2 regions of the Pseudomonas tritici genome follow, and region 2 is predicted to be linked to the other one. Evidence: predicted binding sites of a transcription regulator. Region 2 holds the regulator's gene; the other holds the start of a gene.

Region 1 (5,552 bases), 3.0 Mb from region 2:
GACCATATCAGCCTCACTGGCATTGCCCATGGTGGAGCGTACCGAGTTCAGCGCTTGGTTCGGGAAGTAGCTGTAGCCCGACAAGACCGCCTTGATCGCACTCAGCAACTCGGTCAGGTCCTGTTGCTTGCACACGTAGCCGGCAGCCCCCGCCTGCATGCAGCGCATGGAAAAATGGCCAGGGGCCTGGGACGTAAGCACCAGCACCTTGAACGGCGCAGGTTGTTTGGTAGAGGACAGCCGGCAAATAACTTCCAGGCCATCAAGTTTGGGTATCCCAATATCCAGTATGACAATGTCCGGCATATGCTCACGCGCAAGTTGCAACGCATCGACACCGTTATCGGTCTCGGCAACGACCTCATAACCATGACGTTCCATTAGCATACGCACAGCAAGACGAATGACGGGATGATCATCCACGATCAGCACTTTATTCATGAGAAAGTCCAATTTCGCTGTTCGAATTATTTAGAGCAAGCACAATAGCCTAGTCGTTTACTAGTTGGCATAGCATTCACCCCCAAGCATTAGCAAGCAGAGACCCAACCCACAGCGATAAAGGAATTGGCCTACAAAAAAACGCCGTCTCGGACGTATCCAGTTTTATGGATCCTTTCAGACCTTTCCGGGGACTTACATACTTTGAGTGAAATATCCATGGCGTATGGGGGGCAGGGTAAACGCGCCGCACGTAACTCTCAGGAAATGCCCCTTGCCTCTGGCCTGCTGCCGAGAAACCCAGCAAGAAAAAACGAGTCGGTTTAGTTCCATTCAACATATCCACTTACTTCCATATTTCCTACAGACCATTCTGCGATTTATATATTCGCGGTACTTACATGAGTGAATTTTCTGTAAGACCAGTTCCTACGCAGATGTAAAAATTCATTCCCCCTACAAACTTTCAACAACAATTCATTCAAGGCCTTCATTTGAGAGAGACCTCGGCCAAAAACATCAACACATGTTTAAGCGTTATAAACACCACAAGTACCGACAAAAACCCAGGCAAAAAAAATGGCCCCTTGTACAAGGGGCCATTCTTCACAGCGCGCGCAAACTTAGAACAACGAGCGACCTTTGTTGGCCGCAATGCGCATGCGCAATGCGTTCAACTTGATAAAGCCTGCTGCGTCCGCCTGATTGTAGGCGCCGCCGTCTTCTTCGAACGTGGCGATGTTGGCATCGAACAGCGAGTCATCGGACTTGCGACCGGTCACAATCACGTTGCCCTTGTACAGCTTCAGGCGCACAACGCCGTTCACGTGGGCCTGGGAAGCGTCGATCATCTGTTGCAGCATCAGACGCTCAGGGCTCCACCAGTAGCCGGTGTAGATCAGGCTGGCGTACTTGGGCATCAACTCGTCTTTGAGGTGAGCCACTTCGCGGTCCAGGGTGATGGACTCGATGGCGCGGTGGGCACGCAGCATGATGGTGCCGCCCGGGGTTTCGTAGCAGCCACGGGACTTCATGCCCACGTAGCGGTTCTCGACGATGTCGAGACGGCCGACGCCGTGTTCGCCACCGATACGGTTCAGGGTCGCCAGTACGGTGGCCGGGGTCATTTCGACGCCGTCCAGCGCGACGATGTCGCCGTTGCGGTAGGTCAGTTCCAGGTACTGGGCCTTGTCAGGAGCGTTCTCCGGGGAGACGGTCCATTTCCACATGTCTTCTTCGTGTTCGGTCCAGGTGTCTTCCAGCACGCCGCCTTCATAGGAGATGTGCAGCAAGTTGGCGTCCATCGAGTACGGGGACTTCTTCTTGCCATGACGCTCGATCGGGATCGCGTGCTTTTCAGCGTAATCCATCAGCTTTTCACGGGACAGCAGGTCCCATTCACGCCAAGGAGCAATCACTTTCACGCCTGGCTTGAGTGCATAGGCGCCCAGTTCGAAACGTACCTGGTCGTTGCCCTTGCCGGTAGCGCCATGGGAAATGGCGTCAGCGCCGGTTTCGTTGGCGATTTCAATCAGGCGCTTGGCGATCAGCGGACGTGCGATGGAAGTACCCAGCAGGTACTCGCCTTCGTAGACAGTGTTGGCGCGAAACATCGGGAAGACGAAATCGCGGACGAACTCTTCGCGCAGGTCGTCAATGTAGATCTCTTTCACGCCCATGGCTTGCGCCTTGGCACGTGCAGGTTCGACCTCTTCGCCCTGACCCAGGTCAGCGGTGAAGGTCACCACTTCACAGTTATAAGTATCCTGCAGCCACTTGAGGATCACCGAAGTGTCCAGGCCGCCGGAATACGCGAGAACGACCTTGTTTACGTCGGCCATGCCATCACTCCACGGGGTTGTACGGAAAGGCGTCGATTCTACCGACCAAAACCGTGAATTTACAGGGGCGCGACAGCAAATGAAGATAAAGCGACAGATTATGTCGAACGGGCGACCGATGGTCGCACCTGATGCTGGCACTTTATGACGTGTGCGCAGGGTTGCTCGGGCCCGTAGCCTGGGGGGCCGGTTTCTCGGGGGCGGCCACGCGCTCCAGCTGGATATTGACCCGACGATTGCGCGCCCGGTTGGCCGCATTGGTGTTGGGCGCCAGCGGGTAGCTTTCGCCATGAAAGCGCAGGGTGACCTGGGATTCCTGGACGCCATTGGCTTTGAAGTAGTCCATCACCGCCAAGGCGCGGCGGCGCGAGACATCGCGGTTGGTCAGGCGGTTGCCACTGTTGTCCGAATGGCCATTGAGCTCGATGTGGTTGACGGTGGGGTCGGCTTTCATGAACGCGAGAATCACGTCGAGTTTCTTCTTGGCCGCCGCGTCCAGCTCAATGCCGCCACCGGGAAAGCCGATTTCGGTCTGTTTGACCTGGTCGTAATTCATCGGCAATAGCTTGGTGGTGCACAACTGATAGTCGTTGTAGGCCTTGTTGAATTTGACCGGCAACAGGCGAATTTCCGAGTAACCGCCTTCACGTCCGTAATGGCGAACGGTCGGGCTACGCCCTTCCAGCAAACCATTGAACAGCCGCCCAGCCTGGGCCTGGGAGCTGTTGAACAAGACATCGCCACTGCCGGCACGCACGGCGCCGAGGTTGATATCACCTCGCCCCGGCTGCCAAGGGGCGGCGGCGGCCAGCAACGTGGCCGAGCCCGCACCCAGCGAGCCGTTATAGGCTTTGAGACGAAACGTCGCCTGCTCGCCGGCCCGGCGCACGAACTCACCCGAACCGAAGTCGGTGATCGGCTGGGTCAGGCGGCACTCGAACTGGTCCCCTTCTACCTTCCACTCAATATTCTCCAGACGTGTCTGGAACGTGAGGGCCATCGCAGGCAGGCTGGCGAACACACTGAGCAGGGCTAGATAATGCTGGCGCACGGGAGGCTCCACTGGTTTCTACAACACTTCAAAGCGTCATACATCGATAAGGCATACGAAAGGCTATCGGTTGCCTCCTGCAAAACTTGATAGCGAGTGCCTGCAAGAGTCTTTTCCGGTAGCATTCCCACCAGATTGACCCGCCTGGAATCCCCAATGTCCGACCGCCTGACCCTGCTGCGTCCCGACGACTGGCATATTCATCTTCGCGATGGTGCTGCGTTACCCCACACCGTGGCCGATGTAGCGCGCACCTTTGGCCGCGCCATCATCATGCCTAACCTGGTACCTCCGGTGCGTAACGCCGAGCAAGCCGATGCCTATCGCCAGCGAATCCTCGCTGCACGACCGGCCGGCAGCCGCTTCGAACCGTTGATGGTGCTCTACCTCACCGACCGCACCCAGCCCGAAGAAATTCGCGAGGCCAAGGCCAGCGGTTTCGTGCACGCCGCCAAGCTGTACCCGGCGGGCGCGACCACCAACTCCGATTCCGGTGTGACCAGTATCGACAAGATCCTGCCAGCCATCGAAGCCATGGCCGAAGTCGGCATGCCGCTGTTGATCCACGGTGAAGTGACCCGTGGCGACGTGGACGTGTTCGATCGCGAGAAGATCTTCATCGACGAACACATGCGCCGTGTGGTCGAGCTGTTCCCGACCCTGAAGGTGGTGTTCGAGCACATCACCACCGCCGATGCCGTTCAGTTCGTCACCGAGGCCTCGGCCAACATCGGCGCGACCATCACCGCGCACCACCTGCTGTACAACCGCAACCACATGCTGGTGGGCGGGATTCGGCCGCACTTCTATTGCCTGCCGATCCTCAAGCGCAACACCCACCAGGTGGCCTTGCTGGATGCTGCGACCAGCGGCAACCCGAAGTTTTTCCTCGGCACCGACTCCGCGCCCCACGCCCAGCACGCCAAAGAAGCGGCGTGCGGCTGTGCCGGTTGCTACACCGCCTATGCAGCCATCGAGCTGTACGCCGAGGCGTTCGAACAGCGCAATGCCCTGGACAAGCTCGAAGCGTTCGCCAGCCTCAACGGCCCGCGCTTCTACGGCCTGCCGGCAAATACCGACCGCATTACCCTGGTTCGTGAAGACTGGACCGCCCCTGCCAGCCTGCCGTTTGGCGAGCTGACCGTTATCCCGCTGCGCGCCGGTGAAACACTGCGCTGGCGCCTGCTGGAGGAAAGCAAGTGAGTGAAGACCATTACGACGACGAACATGAGCACAGTGGTGGCGGTTCCCGTCACCCGATGGCCGAGCGGTTTCGCGGTTATCTGCCAGTCGTCATCGACGTAGAAACCGGTGGTTTCAATTGCGCCACCGACGCACTGCTCGAAATCGCCGCGACCACCATCGGCATGGATGAACAGGGCTTTGTGTTCCCGGAACACACCCACTTCTTCCGTGTCGAGCCGTTCGAAGGCGCCAACATCGAAGCGGCCGCCCTGGAGTTCACCGGGATCAAGCTCGATCACCCACTGCGCATGGCGGTGAGTGAAGAAGCGGCGCTGACCGATATCTTCCGCGGCGTGCGCAAGGCATTGAAGGCCAATGGCTGCAAACGCGCGATTCTGGTCGGCCATAACAGTAGCTTCGACCTGGGTTTCCTGAACGCCGCCGTGACGCGGTTGGACATGAAGCGCAACCCGTTCCACCCGTTCTCCAGCTTTGACACCGCGACCCTCGCGGGCCTGGCTTATGGCCAGACGGTATTGGCGAAGGCCTGCCAGGCAGCCGGTATCGACTTTGACGGTCGTGAGGCCCATTCGGCCCGCTACGACACAGAGAAGACCGCCGAGCTGTTCTGCGGCATCGTCAACCGCTGGAAGCAGATGGGCGGCTGGGAAGACTTCAACGACTGACACCGCAAGCTTTTGTAGTGAGCGGGCTTGCCCCGCGCTGGGTGGCGAAGCCGCCCCAAACCCAGGCGCCTCGGTACTTCTGAGAAACCGAGGTGGCCTTATTGGGGCGGCTTCGCCACCCAGCGCGGGACAAGCCCGCTCACTACAGTCGTTTCCCGCGTATAAAAAAACCGGCCTTCTCAGGCCGGTTTTTTTTTCACCGTGAAACTGGCTTACAGCTTGCCAGCGTTCTCGGTCAGGTACGCCGCAACGCCTTCTGGCGAAGCATTCATGCCTTTGTCGCCTTTTTTCCAGTTGGCAGGGCAGACTTCGCCGTGCTCTTCGTGGAATTGCAGTGCGTCGACCAGG
Region 2 (14,626 bases):
CATCCCCGGCCCGCGCTCAGGAAACCAAGGAGTTGGGCTGGGATGACGTGACGCCGATCGACATGATCGGCCTGGAAGTGGGCTACCGCCTGATTCCGCTGGTGGACCGCAACCAGGGCGGCCAATTGCTCGCGCGGATCAAGGGTGTGCGCAAGAAGTTGTCGCAGGACTTGGGCTTTCTGATGCCTACCGTGCATATCCGCGACAACCTCGACCTGGCGCCGAGCGCCTACCGCTTGACCTTGATGGGCGTGATCCTGGCCGAAGCCGAGATTTACCCGGACCGCGAGCTGGCGATCAACCCAGGGCAGGTGTTCGGCAGCCTCAACGGCATCACCGCCAAAGATCCGGCTTTTGGCCTGGACGCGGTGTGGATCGAAATCAGCCAGCGCAGTCAGGCGCAGTCCCTCGGTTACACGGTGGTGGATGCCAGCACCGTGGTCGCCACGCACCTCAATCAGATTCTGTACAAGCACTCCCACGAGCTGATCGGCCACGAGGAAGTCCAGCAATTGATGGGTTTGCTCGGCAAAGCCTCGCCAAAACTCGCCGAAGAGCTGGTGCCGGGCATCCTCTCGCTGTCGCAATTGCTCAAGGTGTTGCAGGCGCTGCTGGCCGAACAGGTACCGGTGCGCGACATTCGCAGCATCGCCGAGGCCATCGCCAACAATGCCGCCAAGAGTCAAGATACTGCCGCCTTGGTGGCTGCGGTGCGCGTCGGATTGTCCCGCGCAATCGTGCAAAGCATTGTAGGGCTTGACTCCGAGCTGCCTGTGATCACCTTGGAACCAAGGTTGGAACAGATTTTGCTGAATAGTATTCAGAAGGCAGGGCAAGGCCAGGAAGAGGGCGTCCTGCTGGAGCCAAGCATGGCTGAGAAGCTGCAACGTTCGTTGATCGACGCCGCGCAGCGCCAGGAAATGCAGGGCCAACCAGTGATCCTGCTGGTGGCGGGCCCGGTCCGGGCGATGTTGTCGCGGTTTGGGCGCCTGGCAGTACCGAATTTGCACGTTTTGGCTTATCAGGAAATTCCTGACAATAAGCAAGTGACTATCGTCGCGACAGTAGGGCCGAACGGCTGAGGGTAGTGGGTTATGCAAGTTAAGCGTTTTTTCGCCGCCGATATGCGTCAGGCCATGAAACTGGTTCGTGATGAGCTGGGCGCCGACGCCGCGATTATCGGAAACCGTCGTATTGCCGGCGGTGTCGAGCTGACGGCTGCCCTGGATTACACCCCCTCGGCACTGGCGCCGCGCGTGCCGAACATGGAGCTCGAAGACGAGCTGCGCAAGACCGCGTCGCGCATTGTCTCGGCCCAGGCTGAACTGAGCATGCGTGGCGACAGCGATGCCACCACCAATCGCCAATTGTTCGCTGGCTTGCCGCTGACGGCTTCCGAGCCGTTGGTTGAGCCGACCTTCAAAGAACCGCCGCGTCCCGCCGCACCAGCCCCGGCTGCTGGCGTCGACCAGCGTGTGTTCGACTCGATGCGGTTTGAACTCAACGGCCTGCGCGAACTGCTCGAAGTGCAGCTAGGCTCGCTGGCCTGGACGCAGTTGCAAGGCAGCAAGCCGCTACAGGCCAACCTGTGGCGCCGCCTGCAACGCATCGGCCTGTCCGGCCCGTTGTCGCGCGACCTGCTGGCCCTGACCACCGAAATCGAAGAGCCACGCCAGGCCTGGCGCATGTTGTTGGCGCACCTGGCGCGGATGATCACCACGCCGGAAATCGAACCTCTGGAAGAGGGCGGTGTGATTGCCATGGTCGGCCCTGCCGGCATGGGCAAGACCACCACCCTGGCCAAGCTGGCGGCGCGTTATGTGCTCAAGTACGGCGCGCAGAATATCGCGCTGGTGAGCATGGACAGCTACCGTATTGGCGCCCAGGAACAGCTCAAGACCCTGGGCCGAATTCTCAATGTGCCGGTGACCCACGTCGATCCGGGCCAGTCCCTGGCCAACGCCCTCGACCCGTTGCTGCGCAAGCGCGTGGTGCTGATCGATACCGCCGGCCTGCAAGCCAGCGACCCGGCCTTGCGCATGCAGCTGGAAAGCCTCGCCGGGCGTGGCATCAAGTCGAAGAATTACCTGGTGCTTGCAACCACCAGCCAGAAACAGGTTCTTACCGCTGCGTATCATAGTTACAAGCGTTGTGGCCTGGCCGGTTGCATCCTCACCAAGCTCGATGAAACCGCGAGCCTGGGTGAAGTGCTGAGCCTGGCCATCAGTCATGAATTGCCGGTCGCCTACCTGACCGACGGGCCGCGGATTCCGGATGATCTGCATCTGCCGCGCCGTCATCAGTTGGTCAGCCGTGCAGTCAGCGTGCAAATGCAAGAAGAGCCTAGCGAGGAAGCGATGGCCGATATGTTCGCCGACCTTTACCACAGCCCCGCAAAACGGGTGGGTTGAGGTCAGGATGAACACAATGAAATGTATCTACATCGATGGTCTGCAAGCGATTCACGCGGCCAAGCCATGTAGCCTGCGTCTAAGCAAGACAAGGTAAAGAAATAAAATGGGCAGCATGCATCCCGTACAGGTGATCGCGGTGACCGGCGGCAAAGGTGGCGTCGGAAAAACTAACGTGTCAGTGAATTTGTCCCTGGCCCTGGCAGAGCTTGGCCGTCGCGTCATGCTGCTGGATGCTGACCTGGGGCTGGCGAACGTCGACGTTCTGCTGGGGCTGACGCCCAAACACACCCTTGCCGATGTGATCGAGGGCCGCTGCGAGCTGCGCGATGTGCTGCTGCAGGGCCCCGGTGGCATCCGCATCGTGCCGGCCGCCTCTGGCACCCAGAGCATGGTGCACCTGAGCCCAGCGCAGCATGCCGGCCTGATCCAGGCGTTCAGTGATATCGGCGACAACCTCGACGTGCTGGTGATCGACACCGCCGCCGGGATCGGCGAGTCAGTGGTCAGCTTCGTGCGCGCCGCGCAGGAAGTCTTGCTGGTGGTCTGCGATGAACCCACCTCGATCACCGACGCCTACGCCCTGATCAAACTGCTTAACCGCGACTACGGCATGAACCGCTTCCGCGTCCTGGCCAACATGGCCCAGAGCCCGCAGGAAGGGCGCAACCTGTTCGCCAAGTTGACCAAGGTCACGGACCGCTTCCTCGATGTCGCCTTACAATACGTTGGCGCAGTTCCCTACGACGAGTGTGTGCGCAAGGCTGTGCAAAAGCAGCGTGCAGTCTACGAAGCGTTCCCTCGTTCCAAATGCGCATTGGCGTTCAAGGCTATTGCCCAGAAGGTCGATACCTGGCCGTTGCCCGCCAACCCTCGGGGGCATCTGGAGTTTTTCGTCGAGCGATTGGTGCATCAGACGAGCGCAGGACCGGTGCTATGACAGCGAACGGCTACAACGCTTACAAGAAGTCTGCCCGTGACAGCCAGGGCGAGTTGATCGAGCGCTACGCGCCCTTGGTCAAGCGCATTGCCTATCACTTGCTGGCACGCCTGCCCGCCAGCGTCCAGGTCGAAGACTTGATCCAGGCCGGCATGATCGGTTTGCTCGAAGTGTCGACCAAATACGACGCGAGCAAGGGGGCGAGTTTCGAGACGTATGCGGGTATCCGTATCCGTGGCGCGATGCTCGATGAAGTGCGTAAAGGCGACTGGGCGCCGCGTTCGGTACACCGCAATACGCGCATGGTCAGTGACGCAATTCGCGCAATTGAAGCAAAAACCGGTCGCGACGCTAAAGATCACGAAGTTGCGGCCGAACTCCAATTGAGTCTCGACGATTATTACGGGATTTTGAACGATACCTTGGGCAGCCGCTTGTTCAGTTTCGACGACCTGTTGCAGGACGGCGAACACGAAGGGCTGCACGAAGACGGCGCGAGCGCTCATATGGAGCCATCGCGCGACTTGGAAGATGAACGCTTCCAGGGGGCGCTGGCGGAAGCGATTGCCAATTTGCCGGAGCGTGAGCGGCTGGTGTTGGCGCTGTACTACGACGAAGAGCTGAACCTCAAGGAAATCGGTGAGGTCCTGGGGGTCAGTGAATCGCGGGTCAGCCAGTTGCATAGCCAGTGCGCAGCCCGCTTGCGGGGGCGTTTGGGAGAGTGGCGAGCGCGCTGACAGGCAGTGTGGGGGGCACTGCAGACGATACCGCGACGGTGATTGACCTTCGCGGGTTCGACCCGTGGTGGCCCCGGCAGTCCTTTTTGTGTAATGCCTGTTGAATGAAATGGCGCGTCCAGGTGCTGGGCGCGTTTAAGACTGCTTGGAGGTCGAATTGGACAAGAACATGAAAATCCTCATCGTTGATGACTTCTCAACGATGCGGCGGATCATAAAAAACCTGTTGCGTGACCTTGGGTTCACTAACACGGTCGAGGCGGATGACGGCATCACAGCCATTCCGATCCTCAACAGCGGCAGCATCGACTTTCTGGTAACAGACTGGAACATGCCGGGCATGACCGGTATCGACTTGCTGCGCCACGTGCGTGCTGACGAAAAGCTGCGCAGCCTTCCTGTGCTGATGGTGACCGCCGAAGCCAAGCGTGAGCAGATCATCGAAGCCGCCCAAGCCGGGGTTAACGGTTACGTGGTCAAGCCATTCACTGCATTGGCCTTGAAAGAGAAGATCGAAAAAATCTTCGAACGCATCCACGGCTAATGCCATCGCGGGGGAGCTATGGAGCATAAAGAAACGTCACAGGGAGACTTTGAGTCGACCCTGAAAAAGCATGCTCACCAGTTGGTCGAAAGCCTTGAAAAAGGCCAGTTCGGCGACGCGGTGCAGTTGATCCATGAGCTCAACCAGACCCGTGACCGCGGCCTGTATCAGGAAGTGGGCAAGCTCACGCGCGAGCTGCACAGTGCGATCGTCAATTTCCAGATTGACCCGCATATGCCCCAGGCCGAAGAAATTTCGCAAATCACCGATGCCACCGAACGCCTGTCCTACGTGGTCAGGCTGACTGAGGCGGCGGCCAACCGCACCATGGACCTGGTGGAAAATGCCACGCCCCTGGTCAATGGCATGGCCACCGAAGCCCAGGCCCTCAGCGTTGACTGGGGCCGCTTCATGCGTCGCGAAGTCGGGGCTGAAGAGTTTCGTGAGCTGGCGCGTCGGGTCGAAGGGTTCTTGTCACGCAGCGAGCAGGAAAACCGCACGGTTTCCAGCAACCTCAACGACATTCTGCTCGCCCAGGATTACCAGGACCTCACCGGCCAGGTGATCAAGCGTGTGACCCAGTTGGTCACCGAAGTGGAAAGCAACTTGCTCAAATTAGTGCTTATGGCAGGCCAGGTAGACCGTTTTGCCGGTATCGAACATGACCGCGAAGCGATCCTCTCGGAAAAAGATCCACAAAAACATCTCGCCAAGGGTGAAGGTCCGCAGATTCATGCCGATAAACGTGAAGACGTTGTATCGGGTCAGGATGATGTTGATGACCTGTTATCCAGTTTAGGCTTCTAAGGAGCACCCACATGAGCTTCGGCGCCGATGAAGAAATCCTTCAGGATTTCCTTGTAGAGGCCGGCGAAATTTTAGAGCAGCTGTCCGAACAGCTGGTCGAGCTGGAAAGCCGACCAGATGATGCGAACCTGCTCAATGCAATTTTTCGCGGTTTTCACACTGTAAAAGGGGGCGCCGGCTTCCTCCAGCTCCATGAGCTGGTGGAGTGCTGCCACATCGCCGAGAACGTGTTCGACATCCTGCGCAAGGGTGAGCGTCACGTTGATTCGGAGTTGATGGACGTGATTCTCGAAGCTCTGGATGCGGTCAACGGGATGTTCAGCGAAGTCCGCGAACGTTCCCCGATCACCGCGGCCACGCCGGAACTGTTGGCTGCGCTGGCACGTTATGCGGAGCCCGCCGACCTGTCGGCTGCGCCGGTAGCAGAAGCGGCGCCTGAGCCGTTGGCTGAGGCCGAGCCGGACGTGACCGACAGCGAGTTCGAACAGCTGCTCAACTCCCTCAGTGCCGTCAAGGCCGAGGCAGAAGCACCGGCCGCCGTTGCTCCGGCAGCGGCGCCGACCAGCGAAGACATTACCGACGCTGAGTTCGAATCCCTGCTCGACCAGTTGCACGGCAAAGGCCAGTTCGCGGCCGACGCCGTGCCACCGGCGGCGGCTGCCGCGGCACCTGCCGCGCCCGTCAGCACTGACATCACCGACGACGAATTTGAAGCGTTGCTCGACCAACTGCATGGCAAGGGCACCTTCGCGGCCGATGCCTTGCCGGCCGTCGCCGCCACGCCTGCAGCGGCTGCCAACACTGCAGCGCCTGCCGCTGCTGCACCGGCAGGCGATGGGTTGATTTCCGATCACGAATTCGAATCCCTGTTGGACGAGTTGCACGGCAAGGGCAAGTTCAGCGAAGTTGCTCCGGCCGCTGCGGTGGCCACGGCTGCACCGGTTGCCGCCAAAGCCGCCGCCCCTGCACCGGCCGCCAAGCCTGCGCCCGCACCGGCCGCCGCTCCGGCGCCTGCACGTGCTGCAGCGGCACCGGTTGCCGAGAAGCCTGCCAGTGAAGCCGAAACCACCGTGCGCGTTGATACCGCACGCCTGGACGACATCATGAACATGGTCGGCGAACTGGTACTGGTGCGTAATCGCCTGGTGCGCCTGGGCCTGAGCAGCGGCGATGAAGCCATGCAAAAGGCCGTGTCGAACCTGGATGTGGTGACTGCCGACCTGCAGACCGCCGTGATGAAAACGCGGATGCAGCCGATCAAGAAAGTCTTCGGCCGCTTCCCGCGCCTGGTTCGCGACTTGGCGCGCCAGTTGAAGAAAGAGATCAACCTGGAACTGGTGGGTGAAGAAACCGACCTCGACAAGAACCTTGTCGAGGCCCTGGCCGACCCGCTGGTCCACTTGGTGCGCAACGCCGTCGACCACGGCGTCGAAACCCCGGAAGAACGCGAAGCCTCGGGCAAGTCCCGTGGCGGCAAGGTGATCCTGGCGGCGGAGCAAGAGGGCGACCACATCCTGCTGTCGATCACCGATGACGGCAAAGGCATGGACCCGGCCATATTGCGTAATATCGCAGTCAAGCGTGGCGTGATGGACAAGGACGCCGCCGACCGCCTGACCGATAGCGAATGCTACAACCTGATCTTTGCCCCGGGCTTCTCGACCAAAACCGAGATTTCCGACGTGTCTGGTCGCGGTGTGGGCATGGACGTGGTGAAGACCAAGATCAGCCAGCTCAACGGCTCGATCAACATCTACTCGACCAAGGGCCAGGGCTCGAAGATCGTCATCAAGGTGCCGTTGACCCTGGCGATCATGCCGACCCTGATGGTGATGCTGGGCAACCAGGCCTTCGCCTTCCCGCTGGTCAACGTCAACGAGATCTTCCACCTCGACCTGTCGCGCACCAACGTGGTGGACGGCCAGGAAGTGGTGATTGTGCGCGACAAGGCGTTGCCACTGTTCTACCTCAAGCGCTGGCTGGTCGCTTCGGCTGCCCATGAAGAGCAGCGCGAAGGCCATGTGGTGATTCTCTCCGTGGGCACCCAGCGTATCGGCTTTGTCGTCGATCAGTTGGTTGGCCAGGAAGAGGTGGTCATCAAGCCTTTGGGCAAAATGCTGCAGGGAACCCCGGGCATGTCGGGTGCGACCATCACCGGTGACGGTCGGATCGCGCTGATTCTCGATGTTCCGAGCATGCTCAAGCGTTACGCCGCTCGGCGTATTTGATTCTGGTGGGGCAGGGCGGTTAGCCCGCCCCGCCTAACGGAGTGTTTATGGCAGTCAAGGTCCTGGTGGTGGACGATTCGGGTTTCTTCCGTCGCCGCGTCTCGGAAATTCTTTCCGCTGATCCAACGATCCAGGTGGTCGGCACGGCCACCAACGGTAAAGAGGCGATTGATCAAGCCATTGCGTTGAAACCGGACGTGATCACCATGGACTACGAGATGCCGATGATGGATGGCATCACGGCAGTTCGGCACATCATGCAACGCTGCCCGACCCCGGTATTGATGTTCTCCTCGCTGACCCACGAAGGCGCCCGAGTGACCCTCGACGCGTTGGACGCTGGCGCAGTGGACTTCTTGCCGAAGAATTTCGAAGACATCTCGCGCAATCCTGAGAAGGTCAAGCAGATGCTGTGCGAGAAGGTGCACAGCATTTCGCGCAGTAACCGTCGCAGCTTATTCAGCGCGCCAGCGCCTGCACCGGTGGTGGCCCCTGCTGCACCCGCTAGTTCCTCATTCAGTCGCCCAGCTCCGGCCCCGGCCCCGGTTGCACGGCCTGCGGTGATGCCGGCACGTGCGTCTGCGCCAAGTGCGCATTCGCCTGCACCTAAGCGTAAAGCCTACAAGCTGGTCGCTATTGGTACGTCCACGGGCGGCCCGGTTGCCCTGCAACGCGTATTGACCCAACTGCCGGCCAATTTCCCGGCGCCGATCGTGTTGATCCAGCACATGCCTGCCGCCTTCACCAAGGCCTTTGCCGAGCGCCTGGACAAGCTGTGCCGCATCAGCGTCAAGGAAGCCGAGGATGGCGACATCCTGCGTCCTGGCCTGGCGCTGCTGGCCCCGGGTGGCAAGCAGATGATGGTGGATGGCCGTGGTGCGATCAAAATCCTGCCGGGCGATGAGCGCCTGAACTACAAGCCGTGCGTGGATATCACCTTTGGTTCGGCCGCCAAGTCCTACGGCGACAAAGTTCTGGCGGTGGTGCTCACCGGCATGGGCGCCGACGGCCGTGAAGGCGCGCGCCTGCTCAAGCAGGGCGGCAGCGCCATCTGGGCCCAGGACGAAGCCAGCTGTGTGATCTATGGCATGCCCATGGCCATCGTCAAAGCGGACCTGGCCGACGCGGTCTACAGCCTGGACGACATTGGCAAGCATCTGGTGGAGGCTTGCCTCTGATGGATGTCTTGAGCCTGATCGGCATCATCATGGCGTTTGTCGCGATTATCGGCGGCAACTACCTTGAGGGCGGCCACCTCGGCGCCCTGGCCAACGGCCCGGCGGCGCTGATCGTGATCGGTGGCACCGTGGGCGCGGCGTTGCTGCAATCGCCCATGAGCTCGTTCAAGCGCGCCATGCAGATTCTGATATGGATCATTTTTCCGCCTCGCGTGGACCTGCCAGGCGGCATCGACCGCGTGGTCAACTGGAGCCTCACCGCACGCAAGGAAGGCCTGCTGGGCCTGGAAGGCGTGGCCGATGCGGAGCCCGACAGCTACGCGCGCAAAGGCCTGCAATTACTGGTGGACGGCGCCGAGCCGGAAGCGATCCGCAGCATCCTGGAAGTGGATTTCTACACCCAGGAAAGCCGCGACATCAACGCCGCCAAAGTCTATGAAAGCATGGGCGGCTACGCGCCGACCATCGGCATCATCGGTGCGGTGATGGGCCTGATCCACGTGATGGGCAACCTCGCCGATCCGTCGCAACTGGGCAGCGGTATTGCCGTGGCATTTGTCGCCACCATCTACGGTGTGGCCAGTGCCAACCTGGTGTTGTTGCCGGTGGCCAGCAAGCTCAAGTCGATTGCCATGCGCCAGTCGCGTTACCGCGAAATGTTGCTCGAAGGCATTCTGTCGATTGCCGAGGGCGAGAACCCGCGTTCCATCGAATTGAAGCTCCAGGGCTTCATGGATTGATGGGAGATATCGATTATGAGCCGTCGTCGTCGCGAGCCTGAAGAACACGTCAACCACGAACGGTGGCTGGTGTCCTACGCGGACTTCATCACCTTGCTGTTCGCGTTTTTCGTGGTGATGTACTCGATCTCGTCGATTAACGAAGGCAAGTACAAAGTCATTTCCCAGGCGCTGATTGGCGTGTTCAACGACGCCGACCGCGCCCTCAAGCCGATCCCGATCGGCGAAGAACGGCCCAAGACCGTGACCCCGGCCAAGCCGCTGGTCAACGATAGCGATGAAACCGCTGCCGGCGTCGGTGGCACCAGCGATCCGCTGAAAAGCATCGCCGACGACATCAGTGCCGCGTTTGGCGACTTGATCAGTTCCAACCAGATGACCGTGCGTGGTAATGAGTTGTGGGTGGAGATCGAGCTTAATTCCAGCCTGCTGTTTGCCAGCGCCGATGCGATGCCCAGCGACCAGGCATTCACCATCATCGACAAGGTGGCGACGATTCTGAAGCCGTTCGAAAACCCGATCCACGTTGAAGGCTTTACCGACAATTTCCCGATCGCCACCGCGCAGTACCCGACCAACTGGGAGCTTTCGGCAGCACGGGCGTCGAGCATCGTGCGCATGCTCGCGATGCAGGGCGTGAACCCCGGGCGCCTGGCGTCGGTAGGGTACGGCGAGTTCCAGCCGGTGGCGAATAACGCCACGGTAGAAGGCCGCGCACGCAATCGTCGGGTGGTGCTGGTGGTGTCGCGCAACCTGGATGTGCGCCGCAGCCTGACCGGTACCGGCACTGCCAATGCAACTCCGGATGCGGCGTTGAAGCGGGCTGGCACACAAACTGCACCGGCACCTGCAAAGCCGCCGGTTCGTCAGAGTGCCGTCAATTCTCCGTCGCCGGCTCAATAACCCTATGCAATGTCTCGGTCGCGCCTGTGCCCGCCGGGAGGAACCAACCGAATGAGAGTCTGGGCAGTTGCCAATCAAAAAGGTGGAGTCGGCAAGACCACCACCTCCATCGCCTTAGCCGGTTTGCTCGCTGAGGCGGGCAAGCGTGTGGTCGTGGTGGACCTGGACCCTCACGGCTCCATGACCAGCTATTTCGGCTACGACCCGGATGCGCTGGAACACAGCAACTACGACCTGTTCCTGCATAAAGGCAGCGTGCCGGCCGATTTGCCGGGCCAACTGCTGCTGCCTACCAGCAACGAAAGCATTTCCCTGCTGCCCTCCAGCACCGCCCTGGCCACCCTGGAGCGCCAGTCGCCGGGGCAGAGCGGGCTGGGCCTGGTGATCGCCAAGACCCTGGCGCAACTGTGGCAAGACTTCGACTACGCGATCATCGACAGCCCGCCGTTGCTTGGCGTGTTGATGGTGAACGCCCTGGCAGCCAGCCAGCAACTGGTGATCCCGGTGCAGACTGAACACCTGGCGGTTAAAGGCCTGGAGCGCATGGTCAGCACTCTGGCGATGATCAACCGCTCGCGCAAACAGGCGCTGCCGTACAGCATCGTGCCGACCTTGTTCGACCGTCGCACCCAAGCGTCCCTCGGCACCCTGCGCGTATTGCGCGATGCCTATCCGGAGGCCATCTGGAACGGCTACATCCCGGTGGACACGCGCCTGCGTGACGCCAGCCGTGCAGGTCTCACACCGTCGCAGTTCGACGGCAAGAGCCGTGGCGTCCTTGCCTACCGCGCATTGCTCAAGCACCTGCTGTCCCAGCAGCTTGTGGCGCAGGTGGCGTGATGAACCGGCCCACCAAACTCAAGACCCGGCCGCAACTGGCACTGGAATCCTACCTGGATGCCTTGCTGCAGGATGCGACCGCGCAAGAACTGCCGGAACCGATCCTGGTGCTGGAGCCGGCTGTCGAACCAGTGGCCTTGCTGGATGAATTCCAGTTGGCGGTGCTGGAAGAGCAAGCCCGAGATGCGCAGGTTGTGGTGCCGATTACGCCGGTTGTGACCGCGCCTGTGGTGGTTGCGCCCGTCGTGCTCGAGCCGGTGGTGGAAGTGCACCTGCCACCGAGCATCACGCCGCCGCCGGTGACCGGTGATGGCCGCCCGAGCTGGGCTGCAGAGCCGTTTGAATGCCTGCTGTTCGACGTCGCCGGGTTGACCCTGGCGGTGCCGCTGGTGTGCCTGGGCTCGATTTATTCACTGGAAGGCCAGGAACTGACGCCACTGTTCGGGCAACCGGAGTGGTTTCTCGGCATCCTGCCCAGCCAGGCCGGCAACCTGAAAGTCCTCGATACCGCGCGCTGGGTCATGCCTGACCGTTACCGCGACGACTTCCGCCAGGGCTTGCAATACGTGATCTCGGTGCAGGGCTACGAGTGGGGGCTGGCCGTGCATCAAGTCAGCCGCTCGTTGCGCCTGGACCCGAACGAAATCAAATGGCGCAGCCATCGGGGTCAACGGCCTTGGCTGGCGGGCACCGTGATTGAACACATGTGCGCGTTGCTTGATGTTTCCGAACTGGCCGAGTTGATCGCCAGTGGCGCCGCCAAGTCGATGCCAATAACTAAACGCAGTTGATTGAACAATAAGGGCCGCATGTGAATGCGGTCAGCGAAGCACACACGCCGTGTAAAACGGCATTTGAAGGGGTCAGGGGTATGAACAAGTCAGCGTCCGCACAAGGTTTGGATGATCCGATCCTGCAATGGGTTACCTTCAAACTGGACAACGAGTCCTATGGCATTAACGTGATGCGCGTGCAGGAAGTGCTGCGCTACACCGAGATTGCCCCGGTACCGGGTGCACCGAGCTACGTGCTGGGCATCATCAACCTGCGCGGCAACGTGGTGACGGTGATCGACACCCGCCAGCGTTTCGGCCTGGTGCCGACCGAAGTCAACGACAATACGCGTATCGTCATCATCGAGGCCGACAAGCAAGTGGTCGGGATCATGGTCGATAGCGTGGCCGAAGTGGTCTACCTGCGCCAATCCGAAGTTGAAACCGCGCCGAACGTGGGTAACGAAGAGTCCGCCAAGTTCATCCAGGGCGTGTGCAACAAGAACGGCGAACTGCTGATTCTGGTTGAGCTGGACAAGATGATGAGCGAAGAAGAATGGTCGGATCTGGAGAACATCTGATTGTTTCTTGAAGCAGCGGTAATTGTCCTGGCCCTGTTGTGGGCCGGGACGTTGGCATTCCTGCTGCGCTATGTGCGCCAGCAACGCGAGTTGTTGTTGCAGCAGGCTGAGCGCGATGCTGTGCGTGACCGGCGCGTGCTTGAGTTGGTAAAGCGAGTCGATCATTACCAGCAGAGTGCGGTAAAGGTTGGGGATGAGGTGCATGAACTGCGCGCGATCCTTGCGCCGATCCCGGATAAGCTGGCGCAGATTGAGCAGCGGGATCCCTCGAGTCTGTCGTTTGCCCAGGCCGCCAAGTTGGTGGGGATGGGGGCTACGGTGGATGAGCTGACGCAGTCGTGTGGGTTGACGCAGGCTGAGGCGCAGTTGATGAGTAAGCTGCATAAGAGCTGACTGTGGGCTTTGCTCGGCGTACATATCCATTCCTGCGGTAACGACTACCTATGGTTCCGCTCTTACAGCGGGTCACTTTTGGAAGGATCCAAAAGTAGTGGCCGTTACCTAAAAAACGGATAGGTACTCAGTCATCCAATTATTTTCCCATTCCATGGCTTTTTTCTCCTCGCCAAAGGTCCACATCCTTCAAGCACCTTTGAATCCAGGAGTAACCCACCCATGACCACCCCCAAGGCACTGTTGATCCTCCATGGCAAGCAAGCCCTCAACGAGGATGTGCGCGATGCCGTGAAGGCCCGGCGCGAGCAGGGCGGCGAGCTGGCGGTGCGGGTGACGTGGGAGGGCGGTGACGCCCAGCGCCTGGTCAATGAAGCCCTCACCGACGGCTACACCCATATCATCGCCGGCGGCGGCGACGGTACCTTGCGTGATGTGGCCGAAGCCATGGCCCAGGCCAAAACCGACGCCAGCCTGGTGCTGATGCCCTTGGGCACCGCCAACGACTTCGCCAAGGCTGCCGGTGTGCCGCTGGAACCCGCCCAGGCCCTGGCGCTGCTGGACGTGCCGCCACGGGCCATCGACCTCGGTAAGGTGGGCGGGCAAATTTTCCTCAATATGGCCACCGGCGGTTTTGGCAGCCAGGTCACTGCCAACACTTCCGAAGACTTGAAGAAGGTGCTCGGCGGCGCCGCATACCTGTTCACCGGCCTGTCGCGTTTCAGCGAGTTGAAGGCCGCCTACGCCGAGCTGGATGGTCCCGATTTTCACTGGAAGGGCGAGTTGCTCGCCTTGGGTATCGGCAACGGTCGCCAGGCGGGGGGTGGGCATGAGCTATGCCCCGGTGCAATGGCGGATGATGGCCTGCTGGACGTCAGTATCCTGCCCGCGCCGCAGGAAGTGGTCGGCACGCTGCGTGAGCTGATGACCAATGGCTGGGGCCTGGACACCATGTTTGTCCGTGCACGGCTGCCGTGGGTGAATATCAAGGTTGCGCAAGGCTTGTACATCAACTTGGATGGCGAGCCGCTGGAGGGCGACGACCTGCACTTCGAGGCCTTGCCCAAGGCCTTGCGCGTGCACCTGCCGGTGGATTCGCCGTTAGTCGTCCAGGCTGATGATCTGCTCGCGCACGGCAAATAACACCAGGCCGGCCACGTCGAAAATCTGCAGGCGTTTCATGATTTGCGAGCGGTGCGCTTCCACGGTCTTGATGCTCAAGCCCAAGCCGTGGGCGATTTCCCGGGTGGACTTGCCGCGCACGATCAAGCGCAGGATTTCCAGCTGCCGCGCCGTGAGGTTATGGCTGTGCGCGGCGGGCGTGGCGGGCCCCTGGCTACGGACCAGCGCCTGGTTGATCACCGTGTGGGCAATCGCCGGGCTCAGGTAACGTTCGTTGTTGCGCAAGGCCAGCAGCGCGTGTTCCAGCTCGTTGGCGGTGGTGTCCTTGAGCAGGTAGCCATGGGCGCCGGATTCCAGCGCGCGCATGATCAGTTCCGGGTCAGTGTGCATCGACAGGATCAGTACGCGGCTCTTGGGGTAGGCCCGCTT

Evidence for each region. Region 2 encodes FliA, which starts transcription of late flagellar genes. Its sites were predicted from a motif close to CTAAAGTTTNNNNNNNNNNNGCCGNTAA; they were not measured.
Region 1: a site for FliA is predicted at 3,397-3,424, ahead of HU722_RS06935 (flagellar protein MotY). Genes of this name have one in related genera too.

The regions. Positions count from the first base shown of each region.
Region 1 is NZ_CP077084.1:1,571,629-1,577,180, reverse strand. It holds gene HU722_RS06945 (response regulator transcription factor) at 1-441, opposite strand, end outside; gene HU722_RS06940 (argininosuccinate synthase) at 1,065-2,282, opposite strand; gene HU722_RS06935 (flagellar protein MotY) at 2,425-3,333, opposite strand; gene pyrC (dihydroorotase) at 3,490-4,536, shown strand; gene rnt (ribonuclease T) at 4,533-5,204, shown strand; gene HU722_RS06920 (peroxiredoxin) at 5,417-5,552, opposite strand, start outside.
Region 2 is NZ_CP077084.1:4,577,964-4,592,589, reverse strand. It holds gene flhA (flagellar biosynthesis protein FlhA) at 1-1,082, shown strand, start outside; gene flhF (flagellar biosynthesis GTPase FlhF) at 1,095-2,411, shown strand; gene fleN (flagellar synthesis regulator FleN) at 2,518-3,351, shown strand; gene fliA (RNA polymerase sigma factor FliA) at 3,348-4,088, shown strand; gene HU722_RS20755 (chemotaxis response regulator CheY) at 4,258-4,632, shown strand; gene HU722_RS20750 (protein phosphatase CheZ) at 4,651-5,439, shown strand; gene HU722_RS20745 (chemotaxis protein CheA) at 5,451-7,667, shown strand; gene HU722_RS20740 (protein-glutamate methylesterase/protein-glutamine glutaminase) at 7,715-8,845, shown strand; gene HU722_RS20735 (flagellar motor protein) at 8,845-9,585, shown strand; gene motD (flagellar motor protein MotD) at 9,601-10,488, shown strand; gene HU722_RS20725 (ParA family protein) at 10,540-11,328, shown strand; gene HU722_RS20720 (CheW domain-containing protein) at 11,328-12,119, shown strand; gene HU722_RS20715 (chemotaxis protein CheW) at 12,200-12,682, shown strand; gene HU722_RS20710 (DUF2802 domain-containing protein) at 12,683-13,075, shown strand; gene yegS (lipid kinase YegS) at 13,298-14,218, shown strand; gene HU722_RS20700 (response regulator transcription factor) at 14,177-14,626, opposite strand, start outside.